4 regions of the Mesorhizobium sp. M1027 genome follow, and region 1 is predicted to be linked to each of the others. Evidence: predicted binding sites of a transcription regulator. Region 1 holds the regulator's gene; each other region holds the start of a gene.
What was found. Region 1 encodes LexA, which represses DNA repair genes until DNA is damaged. Its sites were predicted from a motif close to TGTTCNNNNTGTGTTCNG; they were not measured.
Positions count from the first base shown of each region.

Region 2: a site for LexA is predicted at 1,952-1,969, ahead of NKH50_RS00600 (ATP-dependent helicase). Genes of this name have one in related genera too.
Region 3: a site for LexA is predicted at 2,304-2,321, ahead of NKH50_RS19140 (PA0069 family radical SAM protein). Genes of this name have one in related genera too.
Region 4: a site for LexA is predicted at 1,568-1,585, ahead of NKH50_RS12870 (YifB family Mg chelatase-like AAA ATPase). Genes of this name have one in related genera too.

Region 1 is NZ_JAMYMW010000001.1:727,153-730,996, reverse strand. It holds gene kynU (kynureninase) at 1-590, opposite strand, end outside; gene lexA (transcriptional repressor LexA) at 1,046-1,780, shown strand; gene NKH50_RS03475 (ComEC/Rec2 family competence protein) at 1,774-3,844, opposite strand, start outside.
Region 2 is NZ_JAMYMW010000001.1:138,319-142,162, reverse strand. It holds gene NKH50_RS00605 (glucose/quinate/shikimate family membrane-bound PQQ-dependent dehydrogenase) at 1-1,757, opposite strand, end outside; gene NKH50_RS00600 (ATP-dependent helicase) at 2,011-3,844, shown strand, end outside.
Region 3 is NZ_JAMYMW010000009.1:212,081-215,924, reverse strand. It holds gene rnhB (ribonuclease HII) at 211-906, opposite strand; gene NKH50_RS19140 (PA0069 family radical SAM protein) at 1,075-2,229, opposite strand; gene NKH50_RS19135 (glycosyltransferase) at 2,381-2,884, shown strand; gene NKH50_RS19130 (phytanoyl-CoA dioxygenase family protein) at 3,073-3,844, shown strand, end outside.
Region 4 is NZ_JAMYMW010000006.1:6,267-10,110, reverse strand. It holds gene NKH50_RS12880 (GtrA family protein) at 1-353, shown strand, start outside; gene gshB (glutathione synthase) at 574-1,515, shown strand; gene NKH50_RS12870 (YifB family Mg chelatase-like AAA ATPase) at 1,679-3,211, shown strand; gene NKH50_RS12865 (malate synthase G) at 3,435-3,844, opposite strand, start outside.

The DNA.
Region 1 (3,844 bases):
ATCATCGCCCCGGCTTCCTGAGCCCTGCGCGTCAGCGTCGGCATGTCGCGCAGTTCGCCCGACTTGTAGTTGACGTGGTTGACCAGCACCACCGCGGTGCGTTCGTCGATCAGCTCTTCGATGGTCGGCGCGTCGACCCCCGAGAGGCGCAGCAGCGCATCTTTTCGCGTCGAAACCACACCCTCAGCCATGTAGAGGTCTGTCGGAAAACTATCGCCCTCGGCGACGATGACCTGCCGCTCCGGTCGCATGGCCATGGCGGCGTGCAGCAGCTTGTAGATGTTGACCGACGTCGTATCGCAGACCACCGTCTGGCCGACCGCGGCACCGATCAGGCGCCCTAGCTGGTCGCCAAGTTCAAGCGGCATGTTGAACCAGCCGGCCGTGTTCCATGCGCGGATGAGATCATGCGACCATTCTTCGGTCGCGGCCTTGTACAATTCATCGAAAGCGGCACGTGAAGCAGCTCCTAGCGAATTGCCGTCGAGATAGATCACTCCTTGCGGCAAGACAAAGCGGTCGCGCATCGCGCCCAGCGGATCCGCGGCATCCATCGCCTTTACGGCCACGAGATCGGGAATTCCCGTCATGATTTGCCTGCTCCCCCAAAAAATCCAACGCAACGCCGGACACGCATCAACTGTTCTTCTGTTCTTCTATTACCTGGTTGCGCGTGCAAGGCTCCACCGGCGAGAAGCAGCCTGACCAGGCGGTGGAAACCTGGAGTTAGCCCGAGGTTGGCGTTTTGAGTTCGTTTCGTTCACGGCGCATTGACCAAACCGCACAGTCGATAGGGGTTCACTTCCGTGCCCTTTGCCGACCGACGGCCGATGCCAGTACCGCCTTCTAGGAGGCCAGAACGGCGCAAACGAAAGCAGAATCAAGGCGATGAGGCTCGCGGCGGCGAAAATACGGTACGCCGGTAGGGGACGTCGTTTGTTTCCCGAGCCTTAACGCATTCATTAAACTTTAAACAGTTGCGGAACACAACTGGAACAGATAGTGTCTGTTCTGGGTTTGTTTTCTGATTCTGTTGGGGGTCGCTATGCTGACACGCAAACAACACGAACTGCTTATGTTCATCCACGAAAGGTTGAAGGAAAGCGGTATCCCACCGTCCTTCGACGAGATGAAGGAAGCGCTCGACCTGGCTTCCAAATCCGGAATCCACCGACTGATTACGGCGCTGGAGGAGCGCGGCTTCATTCGCCGTTTGCCCAACCGGGCCCGTGCGCTGGAGGTACTACGCCTGCCTGACTCGATCGCCCCCGGCCTCAATGCGGCACGCAAGTTCTCGCCGAGTGTCATCCAGGGCAGTCTTGGGCAAGGTGCCCCTCGGCAGGGCAAGCCCACATCGTCGCGCGTCCCTGCAGCCGGCAATGACGACGATGTCGTCGCCGCCGTTTCGATCCCGGTAATGGGCCGCATCGCCGCTGGTGTGCCGATCGATGCTATCCAGCACCAGACGCATTCGATTTCGGTGCCGCCGGATATGATCATGGGCGGCGAGCATTATGCGCTCGAGGTCAAAGGCGATTCGATGATCGAGGCTGGCATTTTCGACGGCGACACGGTGATCATCCGCAACGCCGATACGGCGAGCCCCGGTGAGATCGTGGTGGCCTTGGTCGACGAGGAGGAAGCGACGCTGAAGCGGTTCCGCCGCAAGGGCGCCTCGATCGCCCTGGAGGCCGCCAATCCGGCCTACGAGACGCGCATCTTCGGACCAGACAGGGTCAAGGTGCAGGGCAAGCTCGTTGGGCTGATCCGCCGCTACTGAGTTGCGCCCTTGGTGCCGGCTTTTGGATTGTCGGCTCTGCGGTATGGCGGCAGGCCGCGCGCCGCGCGTGAAAATTTCCGCTGCACGTGCCAGGGCCGGTATGATTTTTCGACGGCGAAGCGGATTTCGGCGCGTGTTGCCGCTTGTGGATCGAAATAGACGGCCGCACTTCCCGCGCGCGCCAGTTGCCGTTTGGTGACGACGAGGACCAGCCGGTCGTAGTAGCAGGGATTATGGGCGGTGGCGTCGTCGATGACGATCAAGCTGGCGAAGGCGCAGGCTGGCCGTGCGGTATCGCGGTCCTTGGCTTGCGCAATGATCGCGCCGGATGGATGCCTGGCGAGGCAGAGACCGTCCGTGCAAATGAACGGCATGCCCGGCGGTAGGTCGGCCGGATCGGCAATGTCGAATTGCGGATCGTTCTTTCCAGGTGTTTCCGGCGCGACGATAGCCTCTGATGTGAGCGCGCGTTTCCAGTTGTCGATCGTGAACTCATTCGGGCGTGCCCGGTTGACGGCGAGCTCACCGCTGCCGATCGGCAGCGCGACCAGCCGTGCGTCCTCCGAGATCAATACGTCGGGTACGCGCGTCTGCGTTGTCGTTAGCAAGCCGGCGAGCGCAAAAGGAAGTGCCGCGAGCCGCAACCAGGTCGTCGCCATGCTGGCAATGACGAGGGCGATCGTCACCAAAAGGACAGATCTCAGCGAAATCAGTCCGACCGCATCGATCGGCGAGCGCTCGGAGATCCACCCGGACAGGGCGATCATCGCCGTCAGCCCTTTGCCCATCACGTATAGGAAAGGCCCATCCGCGCCGAACGGCATCGCCAGCGCACTGAGGACGGCGAAGGGCATGACGACCAGTGAGACGATGGGCATGATGGCCAGATTGGCGAACAGGCTGAGCGGCGCCACGCGCTGGAAATGCCATATGGCGAAAAGCGCCGTGGCGCTCCCTGCAATGATCGAGGTCATCGCCAGGCCGCCCATGCCCAGCAGGACCTTTCGCGTGGCGAGGCGTAGCGGCGACCGCCGCGGCGGCGGCGTGGTGGCCCTGCCGGCGCGGTAGTCGGACCAGCCGGCATAGGCGCCGACAAGGGCCGCCGTCGCGGCGAAGGACATCTGGAAGCTCGGACCGACCACCTCGTGCGGCGACACCACGATGACCGCGATGGCCGAGATCGCCAGGTTGCGCATGGTGAGCGCGGCCCGGTCGAACAGCACGGCGATAAGCATCACCGCCAGCATGATGAAGCTGCGTTCGGCCGCTACCACAATGCCGGAAAAGACGAGGTAGGCCGCAATCGAAAAAAGCGCGGCGGCTGCGGCATATTTCTTGACCGGCCGTCGCGATGAGAAGTCGGGAAACAGCGCAAAGGCGCCGCGTAGCAGCGCCATGATGGTGCCGGCGACCAACGCCATATGCAGCCCCGAGATGGAGATGATGTGGTAGATGCCTGTACGCCGCATCGCTTCGTTGATCTCCTCGGGAATGCCGGCGCGCACGCCAACGATCAGCGCAGCAGCAATCTCGCCCTCGGCGCCGCCGATGCGGCTGCGGATATGGTCGGCGATGGATTCGCGCGCGTCTTCGATCGCGGAAGAAAGCCGCGCGGCAAGCGGCATGCTGCCCGAAGCCACGACTTTCGGATTGCCGAGAAAGAAGCCGCTGCCGCCGATACCGGCGAAATAGCTGTCGAAGGAGAAATCATAGCTGTCGGGCCGCACCGGGCCGGTCGGCGGCAGCAGCCGCACATAGCCGGTGATCTCGGAACCAGCGGCCAGCTCAGCCGGTATCTTCATCGCCGAAATGCGGACCCGTTCCGGCATGTAGCGCAGCGTCGGCCTGGCGGTTGAGATCACATCGATTGTCAGTCTGATGCGGCCGCTCGCCATGGGCTCGTACGATACGACACGACCCGTCAGCCGCGTCGAGATTTCGGAACCGAGCATATGCGTCCCGACACGCCAGGTCTCGAACTTGGCGGCAAGCACGCCAAGCGCGCAGAGCAGCGCCACCATGAAGCACAGGCGGGTCCTGGGCCATGACCGCGAGATGACGGCA
Region 2 (3,844 bases), 590 kb from region 1:
CGGACCGGATCGACTGCCACACCGCCCCAGTTGAAGGTGCCGAAATTTCCGGGGTAGATCAGCGAGCCCTGCAGCGATGGCGGGGTATAGCGGCCCTCATAGCGCAACTTCCGAAGCTCGATCCGGCAGGCCAGCTGGTCGAACATGGTAATGCCCCACATGTCGGCGCCGGTCAGCGGTTTCGGACTGAAGCTCAGGTCCGAGAACGGCTGCGTCGGCGAGGTATGGTCGCCCTCGATCGCGCCGCCGGGTGCCGGCACTTCCTTGACCGGAACGATCGGTTCGCCACTGCGCCGGTCGAGAATATAGAGGTCGCCCTGCTTGGTCGGCCCGACCAGCGCCGGCACCACGCCACTTTCCGTGGTGATGTCGACCAGCGTCGGCTGCGCCGGCACATCCATGTCCCAGAGATCGTGATGCACGGTCTGCCGCACCCAGCGCAATTGTCCGCTGTTGAGATCGAGCGCGGTGATCGACGAGGAGAATTTCTCGTCATTGGCGCTGCGCCCGGCGCCGAGCTGGTCCGGCGTCTTGTTGCCGAGCGGCACATAAAGCAGGCCGAGCTTTTCGTCGGCGCTTGCCGTCGACCACATGTTGGGCGAGTTGTTGGTGTAGGTCTGGCCCGGCGGCAGCGGCGTTGTCTGGTCTGGATTGCCGGAATCCCAGTTCCACAACAGCGCGCCTGTGTCGGCATCGTAGGCACGGATGACCCCGGACGGCTCCTGCGTCGAATAATTGTCGTTGACCGCGCCGCCGACGATGATCTTGTTGGCGACGATCAGCGGCGCCGAGGTCGAATAATAATAGCCGGGCTTCGGATATGGCATGTTGGCTAGCAGGTTCAGCGTGCCACCCTCGGCAAATGTGGGGCAGACTTGGCCATTCGCCGCATCGAGGGCGATCAGCCGGGCGTCGGATGTCGGCAGATAGATGCGTGTGGCGCAGGGCTGGCCGGCGGCGATCTTGGCGTCGGCATAATAGGACACGCCGCGGCAGGTCTGGTGCTGGCGGTCCTTGTTGAGCTTGACCTGTGGATCGAAGTGCCATTTCTCCTTGCCGCTCGCGGCATCGATGGCGATGGCGAAATTATGCGGCGTGCAGATGTAGAGCGTGTCGGCAATCTTCAGCGGCGTCACCTGATAGGTCGTCTCGCCGATGTCGTCGGGCCCTTTCACGTCGCCGGTTTGATAGGTCCAGGCCGGCTGCAGATTGGCGACGTTTTCCGGGGTGATCTGGTCGAGCGGCGAATAGCGCTGGCCATAGGGCGTACGGCCGTAATAGTGCCATTCGCCGGGCGGCACATTGCCGCCGAGATCGGCCGTCGGCGTCACCTTGTCGGTGTTGAGTTCACCCGTAATATCCTTTGGATCGACCGTCATCGAATAACCGGCGACAGCAAGCGATGCCAGCACGGCGAGGATAAGCGGTGCGCGTCCGTCGGGACCGGTAAGCCCGCGCCGCGCCCATGGCGTCAGCAGCCATAGCGCGACAAGCACGATGATGCCGCCGCGCGGGCCGAGCTCCCACCAGTCGAAGCCGATCTCCCAGACCGCCCAGGCGAGCGTGCCGAGCACGATCGCCGCGTAGAGCCACAGCGCGGTGGATCTGCGCCTGTAGAGCAGCCAGGCCGCGACAAGGAAAGCTAGACCGGCGATGACGTAATACCAGCTGCCGCCCAGCGTCACGAGCCAGATGCCGCCGCCGCCAAGCGCCAGGCCGATGAGGAAAAGGATCAGGGAGGTGATGACCACAGCCAAGACGGTGCTCCTTCGACTGGTGCGCTCCGCGACGCGTCCATGGGCAACCCGGCATTGCGCTCCTGCCCCGAGCACAACTTTCTCCGGCCCGCCTCCCCTGTCAAGCAAGCTCGGCGTTTTGCGGCGCCAGCCCGTCGCAAGCCCGGCGTTTTGGTTAGCAGACCTATTCAGATTGTGAGTCTACCGACTGGACAGAGAACAAAACGGAGACGCTTCTGGCCTTTCGCTGCCGAATCACTACATTCGGGGAGAGATGTCCGGCTTTTCGGAAGACATGCCCTTTTTTGACGAACCGAACGCGCGGCCTGTGGCCCCGTCGGGCATTGCCGCGCGCGCCATGGCTGCCCGCAGCAACCAGAACAACGCGCCCGATTATCTCAACGGCCTCAACCCCGAGCAGCGGCTGGCGGTGGAAACCACCGAAGGCCCGGTGCTGGTGCTGGCCGGCGCCGGCACCGGCAAGACGCGGGTGCTCACCACCCGCATCGCCCACATCCTTGCCACCGGCAAAGCCTTCCCTTCGCAGATCCTCGCCGTCACCTTCACCAACAAGGCGGCGCGCGAGATGAAGCAGCGCATCGGCCTGTTGATCGGCGAAGGCAATGTCGAGGGCATGCCGTGGCTCGGCACCTTCCATTCGATCGGCGTCAAACTGCTGCGCCGGCACGCCGAGCTGGCCGGGCTCAAATCCGACTTCACCATTCTCGACACCGACGACGTGGTGCGCCTGATCAAGCAGCTGATCCAGGCCGAAGGGCTGGACGACAAGCGCTGGCCGGCCAAGCAGTTCGCTCAGATGATCGACGGCTGGAAGAACAAGGGCCTCGGTCCCGCCGACATCCCCGAGGGCGATGCCCGTGCCTTCGCCAACGGCAAGGGCCGCGAGCTCTACAAAGCCTATCAGGAGCGGCTGCAAACGCTGAACGCTTGCGACTTCGGCGATCTATTGTGCCACCCGATCCGCATCTTCCGCGCCAATCCGGACGTGCTGAAGGAATACCACAAGCGCTTCCGCTACATCCTCGTTGACGAGTATCAGGACACCAACACCGCGCAATACATGTGGCTGCGGCTGCTGGCGCAGCGGCCGCAATCCTCCCCCCTTGAGGGGGAGGTGCCCGCGAAGCGGGCGGAGGGGGTTGCCGCAGAAGGCACCGCTAGAGCGTCGAGCACTGCCGCCGGTAGGTCGAGCACTGCCGCACGGACCCCACCCGACCGGGCTTCGCCCGGCCACCCTCCCCTCAAGGGGGAGGGAAGCCCGCGCCTGTCCACCGTAAATATCTGCTGCGTCGGCGACGACGACCAGTCGATCTATGGCTGGCGCGGCGCCGAGGTCGACAATATCCTGCGCTTCGACAAGGATTTTCCTGGCGCCACCATCATCAGGCTGGAGCGCAACTACCGCTCGACCGCGCACATCCTCGGCACCGCCTCCCACCTCATCGCCCACAATGAGGGCCGTTTCGGCAAGACGCTGTTCACCGAAAAGATCGCCGAGGACGACGAGAAGGTGCATGTCCACGCCGCCTGGGATTCCGAGGAGGAGGCCCGCGCCGTCGGCGAGACGATCGAGGCCTACCAGCGCCAGAAGCACAATTTGAACGATATGGCGATTCTCGTCCGCGCCTCCTTCCAGATGCGCGAATTCGAGGACCGCTTCGTCACGCTCGGCCTCAATTACCGCGTCATCGGCGGCCCGCGCTTTTATGAGCGGCTCGAGATACGCGATGCGCTGGCCTTCTTCCGCGTCGTCGCGCAAGGCGCCGACGACCTCGCTTTCGAGCGCATCGTCAACGTGCCGAAACGCGGGCTCGGCGAGGCCACCATCCGACAGATCCACGACACCGCACGTGCGCTGCGCATCCCGATGCTGGAGGCGGCGGCAAAACTTGCCGAGAGCGACGAGCTGAAGCCCAAGCCGCGCGCGGCACTGCGCGAGGTATCGGCCAATTTCGAGCGCTGGCAGAAGGCGCTGGAAACCACGCCGCACACCGAGCTCGCCGAGACCATTCTCGAGGAGAGCGGCTACACCGACATGTGGAAGAACGACCGTTCGATCGAAGCGCCCGGTCGGCTCGAGAACTTAA
Region 3 (3,844 bases), on a different contig from region 1:
CTTTTTTGTTGGCGAAAGCGGCAGAGCGCATAATCTCCCCCCTTGAGGGGGAGATGTCGCCAAAGGCGACAGAGGGGGTCGGTACGTCCTGGCGCGACGCCACTGGGACGAAAGAGAACGTTGGCGCTTCACGCGAGGCGACCCCCTCTGGCCTGCCGACCATCTCCCCATCGAGGGTCCCTCGAGGGGGATGACGCCTGGCCGAATCGCTCAATCCAAACCCGAAAAAACCTCTTCCTCCAGCACCTCGGTGCCGCCGAACCGGAAGGGCGCGAAGGAGGCGCGGTGCAGCCGCGCCACCGGCCCGTGCAGATCGATCGCCGTGCGATGGCGCACAGTGGCGTAGCCCATATGCAGTTCGAAACCGTAACGCGCATGATGGCTGCCGCAGCCGCACATCATGCGGTCGCGCAACACCTTGGCGACGATCGAGGCTGCGGCGATCGACTGCGAGCGCTGGTCGCCCTTGATCAGCGCTTTGCCCTCGCAGGGCAGGCCGGGCGGCACGTCGCGGCCGTCGGCCAGTGCCAGCTTCGGCCGGATTGACAGGCCGGCCACTGCACGGCGCATCGCCTCCAGGCTGGCCTTGAGAATGTTGGAGGCATCGATGCCTTCGGCACTGACCGAGGCCATCGACACGGCGAGTGCGGAGCCGAGGATTTTCATGAACAGCGCCTCACGCTGCAAATGCGTCAGCCGCTTGGAATCATCGAGACCGTCGGGGATGTTGGCGGGATCGAGCACCACCGCTGCCGCCACCACCGGCCCGGCGAGTGGGCCGCGGCCGGCCTCGTCCATCCCCGCCACCGGCCAAAGGCCTTCGGCCATCGCTCTCGTCTCGAACGAGAAGTCGGGTTTCTCGACGACTTCGAAGAGAAGCGGAGAATCGGAACGCGGGCGAGCCATGGTGCGGCGAGGTTCGCATCGGCTCCGATTCTCCGCAAGTCCCCTCCGGGTCGGGCGGGGCACCGGACTAGGAGGGGGCTACCGTCTGCAAGCCCGGGGACAGGACAGGCCGGACGGGATTTTTCGCCTGCTGCGGCCGCTTCAAAGCGGCTGGCGCGAGACGCTTTGTCACAGCAGCATCAGCTGCTCGGTTGCCTTGGCAGCGGGGACGAACTGGTCGGTCCTGAGCGAGCGCCGTTCGGCATTGAGGCCGAGCCGTTTGGCGGCGATCTCGAAACGCCGGCCGATCTGCCAGGCATAGGGGCCGGAGCCTTTCATGCGCTTGCCCCATTCCGAATCGTAGTCCTTGCCGTCGCGCATCGAACGGATCAGCGACATGACGTGGCGATAGCGGTCGGGATAGTGGCGCAGCAGCCAGTCCTTGAAGATCGGCGCGACCTCCAGCGGCAGGCGCAGAAGCACATAGCCGGCTTCACGCGCGCCCGCTGCCTGCGCCGAATCGAGGATGCGCTCCATTTCCGGGTCGGTCAGTCCGGGGATGATCGGCGCGACCATCACCGAGGCCGGAATGCCGGCGTCCGAAAGCTGTCTGATCGCCTCCAGCCGCTTGGTCGGCGTCGACGCGCGCGGCTCCATCGTTCTGGCCAGCATCCTGTCCAATGTCGTCACCGACAGCGCCACCTTGGCCAACCCGCGCTCGGCCATGCGCGACAGAATGTCGATATCGCGGGTCACCAGTGCCGATTTGGTGACGATGCCGACCGGATGGCCGCGCGCCTCCAGCACTTCGAGGATCTCGCGCATGATCCGGTATTGCTTCTCTATCGGCTGATAGGGATCGGTGTTGGTGCCTATGGCGATGGTGCGCGGCTGGTAATTATCCCTGGACAATTCCTTGTCGAGCAACCGCGCTGCATCCGGCTTGGCAAACAGCTTCGATTCGAAATCCAGCCCCGGCGACAAGCCCATGAAGCTGTGCGTCGGCCGCGCGAAACAATAGACGCAGCCATGTTCGCAGCCGCGATAGGGATTGATCGAGCGGTCGAAGGAGATATCGGGCGATTCGTTGCGGGTGATGATGGTGCGCGGCTTCTCGACCTGTACCTCGGTCCTGAAGGGCGGCAGCTCCTCCAGCGAATTCCAGCCGTCATCGAACACATGCCGGCTGACCGGCTCGAAACGGCCGGACGGATTGATGCCCGCCGACCTGCCGCGATTGCGGTCCGGACGGACGCGCATGCCGCTCTGCTCGATCATCGCATTCGCCATCTCGGCCCTGCCAGCGCCGAAGGCGGCAATGTCGGCACGCACGATCTGTTCCATTTTGGCCCTTTCCCAGCGACTGTCCGCCCGCTGTCGAATCGCTCTGCTCATGAATGTATTCCTATCGCATCGACGAGAACAAAGCAAGAACTTTCTCGCGGCGCGCCGCAAAAACTGGCGCTGCCCACCGCTTTCCGCTATTGGGCTAAACATGCTCAGCGTCCTGATCGAAACCCTGAATGACGAGGAGGGCCTTGCCCGCACGCTCGCCTCGCTGATCGGCGGCGCGGTCGAGGGCGTGGTGCGCGACGTTCTCGTCTGCGACACCGGCTCGACCGATCAGACGCACCGCGTCGCCGAACATGCCGGCTGCCACTATGTCAGCGGCGGCATTGCTGTCGGCATCAGGCAGGCCAAGGGCGACTGGCTGCTCTTGCTGGAACCGGGCGCGCGGCTGGGGGAGGGCTGGATCGACGAGGTCGTCGCCCATACCGCCAGGCAAACCATGGCGGCGCGATTTTCGCGGGCACGCGGCAGCCGCGCGCCCTTCCTGTCACGCGTCTTTGCCGGAAATCGCGCTCTCGCCGAAGGCTTGGTGATCAGCAAGCGTCAGGCCGCCGCGCTGTCTAAGAGCGCCCGCAGCGCCGAAGCGATCGCCCGCGGCTTAGCGACCAGGAGGCTCCACGCCGAGATCTGGGTGGCGCCGCGGAAGTGACGGCTTACCATCCCGGCCTAGGGAATGCCGCCCAAGCAATTTTCTGGCGGGTCGTCGCTTATTGTGCATTGCACAAAATCTGGCCGGGGGTTACCATTCCATGCGAAACGGGCGAATGGGTTTGGGGTGTGCCGGAGCGGCGGCGACGACTGTCGTCGATGCTGTTCCCTCGACATTTGAGGACCCCGATGACCCTTTCAAGCCCCGACAAGTCCGGCGCTGCAAGCCTCGAGGCGATCGCACGCAACGGCGGTACGCTGCGCCGCATCGCCGCCCGCATCCCGACCTATCTTTCCGACCTTCGCGAGAATCCGGCATGGCTGCCGATGTTCATGCTGGCCCGCACCATGCCGGCGCGGCGCCTGCACTGGCGCGGCGCAAAGCCCGTTCCGCCGGCGCGCAATGTCGGTGAAACGATGTTCGCCGGCGTCGACCGCGATGCCGTCGTCGGCGCGCTGCGCACAGAAGGGCTCTATTCGGGCCTGATGCTGCCGGCCGCCATTCATGAGGAGATCGCCCGCTTCGCCGAGCGCACGCCATGCTTCGGCAATTTCGACCGCCGGCTGGAATTCCTGCCCGAAAAACACGCCGATGCCGAAAAGCATTTCGGCCGCCCGCTGCTCAGCGGTCACTGTTTCGAACGGGTCCTCGACTGCAACGCTGCGGTCGCCGTGCAGCGCGATCCGCTGCTTCTCGATATCGCAGCGCACTATCTCGGCAGCCAGGCCAAGCTGATCACCACCCGCGTCTGGTGGAGCTTTCCGACCGGTGGCGTCTCGGACGCCGACAAGAACATGGCCTCGCTCGGCAAATACCATTTCGACCTCGATGACTGGCGCATGCTGAAGTTCTTTTTCTACCTGGTGCCGGTCGACGCCGACACCGGGCCGCATGTCTATGTCCGCGGCTCCCACAACCGCCGCATCCTGAAGCACCAGCTGACGCTGCTGGTTGGCCATT
Region 4 (3,844 bases), on a different contig from region 1:
TTGTCGCCGGCGGCATCGGCTTCGTCGCCGACGCGGCGGCGCTTTGGCTGGTGTTGGCGATAGCGCCGCTTGGCCCCTTCGCGGCTCGCATCATCTCGATCGGTTTTGCCCTGTCCGTCACCTGGCTGATCAACCGCCATCTGACCTTCTCGCCTTCCAGCCGCGGCGTCGCGCAAGAGGGCGCACGCTATGGCGGCGTCGGCATTGCCACCAGCCTCGTCAATTATCTCGTCTATTGCGCCATGCTGTTCGCGCTGCCGATGGTGCCGCCGCTCGTCGCCCTTGCGGTCGCCTCACTGGTTGCCATGGCGCTGTCCTTCCTCGGCTATTCCAGGCTGGTCTTCGACCGCTGAACGCACATCGCATTGGGGCCTGCGCCAAGCGAAGCGCAGCCTTATCATGACCTTGGCCGATTGGCAGAGGCCGCCGATTTCCTTATATCGCTCTCGTCGATGCATCGGCCCGAAAAATCGGAATCTATTTTCGGAAAGCACGATGCATAGATTCAAGAATGTTGGAGCGTATGTGCGTCCAGGTGGACGCACGTCGCTCCAAGTGCGCCGGAGAGCACCCATGCCCCTGAAAGTCGCCGTCCAGATGGACCACATCTCCACCGTGTCGATTGCCGGCGACACGTCGTTTGCGCTGTCGCTGGAAGCGCAGCGGCGCGGGCACCAGCTGTTCCACTACACGCCCAACCGGCTGTCGCTGCGCGATGGCAAGGTGTTTGCCCGTATCGAGGCGATGCAGGTCCGCGACGAGAAGGGCAATCATTATTCGCTAGGCGAAGAAGTCCGCACCGACCTATCGGAGATGGACGTCATCCTTTTGCGGCAGGATCCGCCTTTCGACATGAACTACATCACCACCACGCATATCCTCGAGCGCATCCATCCGAAGACGCTGGTGGTCAACGACCCGGCCTGGGTGCGCAACAGCCCGGAAAAGATCTTCGTCACCGAATTTCCCGACCTGATGCCGGATACGCTGATCACCAAGGATCCGCTCGAGGTCGCCGCCTTCCGCAAGGAGTTCGGCGACATCATCGTCAAGCCGCTCTACGGCAATGGCGGCGCCGGCATCTTCCACCTGCATGAGGCCGACCGCAACCTCGCCTCGCTGCTCGAAATGTTCGGCCAGATGTTCCGCGAACCCTACATCGTGCAGCGCTATCTCAAGGAGGTGCGGGCTGGCGACAAGCGCATCATCCTGATCGACGGCAAGCCTGTCGGCGCCATCAACCGCGTGCCGGCCGAGCACGATTCGCGCTCCAACATGCATGTCGGCGGCCGCGCCGAAAAGACCGAGCTGACGGAACGCGAACGCGAGATCTGCGCCCGCATCGGCCCCTCGCTGAAGGAGCGCGGCTTCATCCTTGTCGGCATCGACGTCATCGGCGACTACATGACCGAGATCAACGTGACCTCACCGACCGGCATACGCGAAGTGCAGCGCTTCGGCGGCGCCGACATCGCCAGCCTGTTCTGGAATGCGGTGGAGGAGAAGCGCAGCTAGCCTCGCTTCGCGAGCGGCCGCGTTGCAAACCATCGCAGCCGTTGCGTTCAGCCGTTCCCCAAATGTTCTTGCCTTCGCCGGAAATCTGTGGTTGTCTCCGGTGACGCCGTTCGCGGCATGATCGCAAAGGCTTGGGGCAAAAGCCTGCATCCGGGGTGAAGACATGGTGGCGCGGGTTCGCACGGTTGCTTTCCAAGGCATCGAGGCCGTGCCGGTCGACGTGCAGGTGATGATCGCGCCGGGCAAGGTCAACATGCACATCGTCGGGCTGGCCGACAAGGCTGTAGCCGAAAGCCGCGAGCGGGTGCAGGCAGCACTTCATGCATCCGGCCTGTCGATGCCGTCGAAGAAGGTCACCGTCAATCTGGCACCCGCCGACCTGCCGAAGGAAGGCAGCCACTACGATTTGCCGATCGCGCTCGGGCTGATGGCGGCGCTCGGCGCCATTCCGGGCGACATGCTCGCCGGCTATGTCGTGCTTGGCGAATTGTCGCTCGACGGAACCATTGCCGCGGTGGCCGGCGCGCTGCCGGCGGCGATCGGCGCCAATGCCGAAGGCAAGGGCCTGATCTGCCCGTTCGCCTGCGGGCCGGAAGCGGCCTGGGCCGGCAAGGATTTCGACATATTGGCGCCGCGCAGCCTGATTGCCATCGCCAATCATTTTCGCGGCACGCAGGTTCTGTCACGGCCGGAAGCCGGCATCCATGCCGCGGCGCGCGACCTGCCCGACCTTGCCGACATCAAGGGCCAGGAGACCGCCAAGCGGGCGCTGGAGGTGGCGGCCGCCGGCGGCCACAATCTTTTGATGGTCGGGCCGCCGGGGTCGGGAAAGTCGATGCTGGCGCAGCGGCTGCCGTCGATCCTGCCGCCGCTGGCGCCCAGGGAATTGCTCGAAGTCTCGATGATCGCCTCGGTGGCCGGCGAGCTCGGGGAAGGAAAGCTCACCGACCGGCGGCCGTTCCGCGCGCCACATCATTCGGCTTCGATGGCGGCGATGGTCGGTGGCGGGTTGCGCGTGCGGCCGGGCGAGGCCTCGCTCGCCCATCACGGCGTGCTGTTCCTCGACGAGTTTCCCGAATTCTCGCCGCAGGCGCTCGATGCGCTGCGCCAGCCGCTGGAGACCGGCGACTGCATGATCGCGCGCGCCAATCATCGCGTCACCTATCCGGCGCGCATCCAGCTGGTCGCGGCGATGAACCCGTGCCGCTGCGGCATGGCCGGCGAGCCGGGCTATCGCTGCCTGCGCGGCGACCGCTGCCGCACCGACTACCAGGCGCGCATTTCCGGCCCGCTGCTCGATCGCATCGATCTCAGGATCGAGGTGCCGGCGGTCTCGGCCAGCGATCTGATCCGGCCGGACCGGGCGGAGAAGAGCGCAGCTGTGGCACTACGCGTCGCCCGCGCCCGTACGATCCAGCGTGAGCGTTTCGAACGGCTCGGCGCGACCTCCGCCACCACCAACGCGCATTGCTCGCCGTCGGTCATCGAGGAGATCGCCATGCCGGATGCCGCCGGCCTGTCGCTGCTGAGGGATGCCAGCGAAAAGCTCGGCTTTTCCGCACGAGCCTACCACCGCGTCTTGAAGGTGGCGCGGACACTGGCCGATCTTGAGGCCAGCGAGACGGTCGGCCGCATCCATCTGGCCGAGGCGATTTCCTACCGCATGAGTTCGGAGCGGATGGCACAAGCGGCGTGAGGGACGCTCCCCTCCCCCTTGAGGGGAGGGTGGCCGCGAAGCGGCCGGGTGGGGTCAGTGGTGGGACCCTCGGCCTTGCTGTATTTCGAAACCGATCCGCGTGCGGAGCGTTGCCGTGCTCTTCCCGAGGCGCATCGTCAGAATGGGCGTCAGCGCACTGCACCCAGGACCCCTCCCGGCCCTTCGGGCCACCCTCCCCTTGAGGGGAGGGGGACGCTGGCGACTATCGCTCCTGCCCTTTCGCCTTCAATTCCAACCTCCGCGCGTGCAGCACTGGCTCGGTGTAGCCGTTGGGCTGGACGCGGCCTTTGAAGACGAGATCGCAGGCGGCGAGGAAGGCGATGGACTTGTCGAATTCCGGTGCCATCGGCCGGTAGAGCGGATCGCCTTCATTCTGGCGGTCGACGATAGCCGCCATGCGCTTCATCGTCTCCATGACCTGCTCGGGCGTGCAGACGCGGTGATGCAGCCAGTTGGCGATGTGCTGAGAGGAGATGCGCAGCGTGGCGCGGTCCTCCATCAGGCCGACGTCGTTTATATCTGGTACTTTCGAACAGCCGACGCCCTGGTCGATCCAGCGCACGACATAGCCCAGAATCCCCTGCGCGTTGTTGTCGAGCTCCTTCTGGATGT